DNA from 2 places in the Paenibacillus sp. FSL R5-0928 genome. Region 2 is predicted to be linked to the other one. Evidence: riboswitches for the same ligand, from Rfam matches in the RefSeq annotation. Region 2 holds a riboswitch; the other holds the start of a gene.
What was found. A riboswitch is a leader RNA that binds a small molecule or an ion and turns the genes downstream of it on or off. The one in region 2 is predicted to bind cyclic di-AMP.

Region 1 (3,186 bases), 2.1 Mb from region 2:
CAGTGAATCCGGCATTAAAGCTGGATACCTGCTCTCCACTGAAATCAAAATAATAGTGCAATAAGGATTCGCCGACCTGAACAGTACTATCCGTATACACTAGCCCATGGCTTCCTGTATTCGATTCAATTTGTAGCTTGGCAGGATTTACTTCCCATTCCTGAAGCCAAGGACGAGCAAGATTCTCCTTCTGCGCTAGAGTGAGGTCAGCTCCCTTGTCCTCTTTTGCACCAACGGAAGCGATGCCTGACCCCTCTTCGGAGGCAACTTTTGCAGCCTTTGAGAAAGCGACAATCTTACCGTTATACATATTGAGGTCAACGATGATTTGCGGCTCTTGCTCCGCTGAAGGAGTAAGCGTTGCACGAAAGACATCAAAAGGATATTTTTGATCCAATTTTTTCTTGGTGTAGTCCTCCACAAGCTTCTCGCGAGACATATAACCATAAAAGGAAGAGTCCGTCTCGTAAAGTACATTCCATTGATCGTTTGGTGCTTCGGTGTAGTTGAGCTTATGTTCTGCAAATAATATGGCTTGGTCACGGGCTTCTGCCTTGCTAATGACGGTGGTATCTTCACCTGTAGGGCTACTAAGCAGTGAAGGGGAAATCTGAAACATAATAAATAGAATAAGACCGATAATGCCCGAGATGATGAGCCTCTTGGAGAGGGCACGTTGCTGTATGGGCTGGCCGACGGGATTCATGTAACGCCTCCTTGTTATGTACTGACAATATTATGTTCCATTATAGTATTAGTGCCTGGCTGGTTACAAAAAACATTATATGTTCTTTTTATGGGTAATAGAGATAGTATAGAATAGTCATGTGAATTTATACCATGAATTTTATCGTGTTCATTTGTGTACGAATGGTGAGAATCGGTGTAATTGCAGGGAAAACACGGAAAAGTGATGAGAAAAGGTACTCCTTTTGATGCAGTCTCTTTAAACCGCATTTTTTCATGTGAATGAGCATTAATTGTGTCTTTGTGAATTCACTAAATAACGTATATAATTTGTATGCAATTGTATAGTAGCCGAATTTCTGGTGAAAACGGGGGAACCATAAGAAGTGATGAAAAGTGGAGTATACAAGATAAATGGCACTTTCATCAGGGGTGAATTTCGTTCTGGGAACGAATAGGGCAGCCTGCACAGTCCGAATCCGTCAGCTAACCTCGTAGGCTAATTTACTGCAGGAACCAAGTTAGCATTGGTTTTCCAGTGCTTTTTTTGTTGGAATTTTTGATAAGAAGGTGAGCATAGTGGCTTCACAGTTTCGCAGGATTTCTGAATTTAAGTTTCTGAAGCTCTCGCCGCCGCAGATACTGGTGCTTGGTTTTGCATCGATTATTCTGATAGGGGCCTTGCTGCTTATGTTGCCCATTTCAAGCACAAGCGGGAATTCCGTGGAATTTATTGATGCATTATTTACTTCAACTTCGGCAACCTGTGTAACAGGGCTTGTTGTGCTGGATACCGGAACTTCGTTCACGATTTTTGGGAAAACCGTAATTATGATCCTAATCCAGATCGGCGGCTTAGGGTTTATGACCATGGCCACTCTATTTTCACTGGTGTTAAAGCGTAAAATATCTTTGCGGGACAGGCTAATCCTACAGGAAGCCATGAATCAAGGCTCTATGGAAGGAATTGTGCGACTGATCCGGAGAGTCCTTATATATTCTCTTGTCATAGAAGGCTGTGCCGCTTTGCTGCTGTCTATTCGCTGGGCTTTTGATATGCCGTTGGGAAAAGCGATTTATTATGGCATATTTCATGCGGTGTCTATGTTTAATAATGCGGGGTTCGATATTTTTGGGGATTTTCGCAGTTTAACTGATTATGTTTATGATCCGCTTGTGAATATTATTGTGATGTTTCTGATTGTCTCCGGCGGGATTGGTTTTATTGTAATGTCAGATCTGGTGGAGTTTCGGGTAACCCGCAGGCTGTCTCTACATAGTAAAGTTGTCCTGTCCACCAGTACAGGGCTGATTCTGATCGGAGCTTTGGTTATTTTTATATTCGAGTTTACTAACACTCGTACCCTGGGTTCACTGAATTTTGGCGGTAAAATATTATCGGCCTTCTTTCAATCCGTATCTCCCCGTACGGCTGGCGCGAACACAGTAGATATTGCTGGACTTCGGCAGGCTACACAATTTTTTATAGTGATTCTTATGTTTATTGGTGCTTCTCCAGGCTCAACGGGCGGCGGGATCAAGACAACAACCTTTACGATGATGATTGGTGCTGTTATTGCTATGCTGCGTGGACGGGAAGATGTTGTGTTGTTCCGTTATCGGCTGGCTCAAGAGCGCATCTACAAGGCATTAACGATCACACTGCTGGCTTTGTTGTTAATTGCCTCTGTGTCGATGATACTCTCCACAACTGAAGACAGTAATTTCTTGGCAATCTTGTTTGAGACGACCTCCGCCTTTGCTACGGTAGGACTGACTATGGGGCTAACTCCGGAACTGTCAGCGATCGGTAAGATTCTACTCTGTCTGACGATGTTTGCAGGTCGGCTAGGTCCACTAACCTTGGCGTATGCACTCGGTCCCAAACAGGGTAAACCACTGTATAAGTATCCTGAAGGTAAAATAATTATTGGATAGGAGTTAATTAGAAATGAAAGCACAGCAATTTGTAGTAATCGGCTTAGGTCGCTTCGGTTCAAGCCTGGCGCTTGAGCTGATGGAAATGGGCTACGAGGTGCTCGGCATTGACCACCATGAAGAACGCGTGGAGGAAATGAGCGATCAACTGACGCATACGGTAGTAGCAGATGCTACAGATGAGGGAATTATGCGCTCGCTTGGTGTACGGAACTTTGATTGTGGGATTGTTGCGATTGGTGACAATATGGAGAGAAGCATTCTGGCGGCCATTTTGTTGAAGGAGATTGGAGTTAAGCAAGTGGTGGCTAAGGCAATCTCCATCCTTCATGGCCGCGCTCTGTCGCGGCTGGGGGTTGATCGGGTTATTTTTCCGGAGCGGGATATGGGGATTCGTGTGGCACACCAGCTGGTGACGCCCAATTTGCTGGATTATATTGAACTGTCCAAGGATTATAAAATTGTCGAGCTGACCGTGCCATCCTGCATGAACGGCAGAAGCTTGTCCGATTTAAATACAAGAGCTAAATATGGCTGCAGCATTGTTGCCCTAAATAGGGA
Region 2 (3,186 bases):
ACATATACGCAGTTGATCCGCAGTGTTCAAATAGTGCTTATGAATACGGTGGAACACGAACATTACAGCAGGTAAGAAAATGAATGCCATCCATACGCTCGAGAATTTAGTAATGATAAATATAAGCGTAATCGTCAATGTAGTCAACATACCGATGGTATTTACAACAAATCTTTTCACCCATCCAGCAGGTCTTGTTTTGATCCAATGCACCATCATCCCCAGTTGGGATAAGGTAAAAGGAATGAACACGCCTACCGCATAAAGTGGAATCAAACCTTCCGTATTCCCATGGAATGCAGCCACAAGTATGATAGACATAACTCCTAGAAAAATAATGCCATTTGAGAAGCCCAGGCGGTCACCACGGACCATAAATGCATGTGGCAGATATTTATCTTTTGCAAACATAAAGGCAAGCAGCGGAAACGCTGAATATGCTGTATTAGCTGCCAAGAACAAAATCACTGCTGTAATCCCTTGAATGAAAAAGTACAATCCGCCACGGCCAAAGGTCGATTCAGCGATCTGAGAGACAACCGTAGCCTTTTCATCTGGCACAATACCATACCAATACGCCAGCACAGTGATTCCGGTAAACATAAAGCCAAGGATAAGTCCCATGATCATTAGCGTCTTGGCTGCATTCTTCTCAGCCGGTGCTTTAAAGTTTGGGATCGCATTAGATACGGCCTCAACCCCCGTTAGGGCTGAACAACCAGAGCTAAACGCTTTTAATAGTAGAAACAAACTTACATTAGATACGGCGCTGCCTATTTCAGGAACATTCGCATGCGCGCCACCCATTGCATATTTAACGATACCGGAGATAATCAGAACAACAATCGAAACCACAAACAAATACACTGGAATTGCGATGAACGAAGCCGATTCAGTCACTCCGCGAAGATTAATGATTGTTAATAGAACGATAACAGATACAGCGATGAGAACAGTATGATTATGAAGACTTGGAAAAGCCGATGTGATCGCATCCGTCCCTGCCGAGGCACTAACCGCTACGGTAAGAATGTAATCCACCAATAATGAACCCCCAGCGAGCAGCCCTGTCGGAATACCAAGATTGCTCTTGGCTACGATATAAGCTCCGCCTCCTTGCGGATAAGCAAAAATCGTCTGCCGATAGGATAAAATCAGGATGGCCAGCAGGCCCAATACGGCTAATGCAATTGGCAGGGAATACCAGATGGCAGTAAACCCGGCAGCCACCAGTACAATCAGTATTTGTTCCGTTCCGTAGGCTACAGACGAGAGCGCATCAGAAGACAGGACAGCCAGTGCTTTAACCTTGGATAACTTTTCATGATCGAGTTCATTCGACTTCATCGGACGTCCGATCAATAGTCGTTTTACCTTGCTTACCATGGTGGATACAGTTCCTTTCTTTGGGAGCTGAAACGGAATTTCCGTGCGCTGTTTTCATCGGTGGATTTCATAAATGCAGACACAAAAATAAGCATACGGAAATGATCCGCATGCTTATGCATGGTCATTTTCCCACCTTGCTTACGAGGTTAGCTGGCGGATTCGGGCTGTGGTTATAGCCCTACGGTACAGGTCTGTTCGACCCGGTTCCGATTCACCCCATTGGCATGAATGCCAAGTTTGGTTCCCCCGTTTTTCCTAAGAAAATTCAGCGCATATTCAACTTCTCACAAGGTCTAATATTAGTCTACAAAGTGCCTACAGTAAAGCGTTGAAAAAAATGAAAAAAGAATGAAAAAACATCCAATAAGCTCAAATATAGCGTCTTATTGGATGCTCTCTTTCATTATCTTCAATTATCCCTCTAGCCCGTGATTTTAATACCTTTTCAGCTTTTTTGTAACTTCCAAAGCGAAAACTAAAATCCTAAGCTCTCCTCTGCATCTACTTCAATCATTTCTTCTTCCTTACGTCCATACCAAAGAAGGAGACTAATTAGAGCAAAAGCGATTAAAGCTAACAAAGGAATCGTAATAAATCCGAAGTAGTTCAAGTAATCTTTATTACAAGGAACACCAATTGTACAAGGTAGAACTTTACTTAACGCTGGAATCTTCTGTTCCGCATAATGATAGATTGAGATACTGCCACCAATCAAACTTAATGGAAGCACATAAGGAATGATGCGCTTATCTCCACGGAAAGTGGCAATTCCCAACAAAAATAACTGCGGATACATAAAAATCCGCTGAAACCAGCAAAGCTTACAAGGTTCATATTTCAAGACTTCACTTAAATACAAGCTACCAGCTACAGCAACCAAAGAGACAAACCAGGCCAGATAGAGGCAGTTACGCTTGCAAAAAGATAGGAATTTTGTCACTTTGCCTCCACTGCTTTTGCGGCGGTATTAATTTCAGATGTAATCGCTTCAATATCGAAAGGTTCAGCCGTTTTCACCCCATTAATGTAGAGCGAAGGCGTAGTTGTCACGCCTGCGTCAGTTGCCAACTGAATGTCTTTCTTCAGCTCATCTGCATAAGTTTTCTCTTGGATGTCTTTACGCAACAGATCGTAATCGATCGCTAATTTCTCTTTTTCAGCAAGGCTTATCAAGAAATCCTCAGTGGCCCATTCGTCGCTCTCATCCCCTTGCTGCGCATATACAGCATCATAGAACTTCCAGAATTCATCCTTATTCTGATGGTATACAGACAATGCAGCTAGTGAAGCTGTCTCAGAGTCAGGACCAACGAAAGCCATATTTACAAAGTAAAGAGCTGCTTTTCCCTCGTTGACAAAATCTTGAACAATTTTCGGTTTCATGGAGCCAGCAAACTGGGAACAAGCTGGACATTTGAAATCGCCAAATTCAACAAGCTTAACAGGTGCATCCTCATTACCAATCCTAGGTAGCTCACTGTAATTGAATTCTACCGGTTCTCCTGTAGAGACATTCTTTGCTGCATCTTTCGAAGCTAACATAAACAATCCAACAAAAATGATAACTACTACAGCTATTGAACTAATAACTAAAATTCTCGTTTTCTGCTTCTGTTGCTCCTGTTCTACCCGTCGTTTCTCTTGTTTGCTCAACTGGGGAACATTTGGACTTTTTTTAGGTTTACTCAAGGAGAATTCCTTTCTGTCCTCTAGGGACTAATGTAGTTTTTATCATATACATTTAAAATTATATAATTATTAATCTCTTTTTGGCAAACAGTATAGTCAAAAAAAACA

Region 1: another riboswitch for cyclic di-AMP. It lies ahead of MKZ16_RS26980 (TrkH family potassium uptake protein); the one in region 2 lies ahead of MKZ16_RS17365 (APC family permease).

What each region holds. Positions count from the first base shown of each region.
Region 1 covers NZ_CP150225.1:5,980,184-5,983,369, reverse strand. The annotation lists gene MKZ16_RS26985 (CPBP family intramembrane glutamic endopeptidase) at 1-706, opposite strand, end outside; cyclic di-AMP (ydaO/yuaA leader) riboswitch at 1,027-1,202, shown strand; gene MKZ16_RS26980 (TrkH family potassium uptake protein) at 1,267-2,625, shown strand; gene MKZ16_RS26975 (TrkA family potassium uptake protein) at 2,639-3,186, shown strand, end outside.
Region 2 covers NZ_CP150225.1:3,879,280-3,882,465, forward strand. The annotation lists gene MKZ16_RS17365 (APC family permease) at 1-1,386, opposite strand, end outside; cyclic di-AMP (ydaO/yuaA leader) riboswitch at 1,511-1,670, opposite strand; gene MKZ16_RS17370 (disulfide oxidoreductase) at 1,865-2,329, opposite strand; gene MKZ16_RS17375 (DsbA family protein) at 2,326-3,042, opposite strand.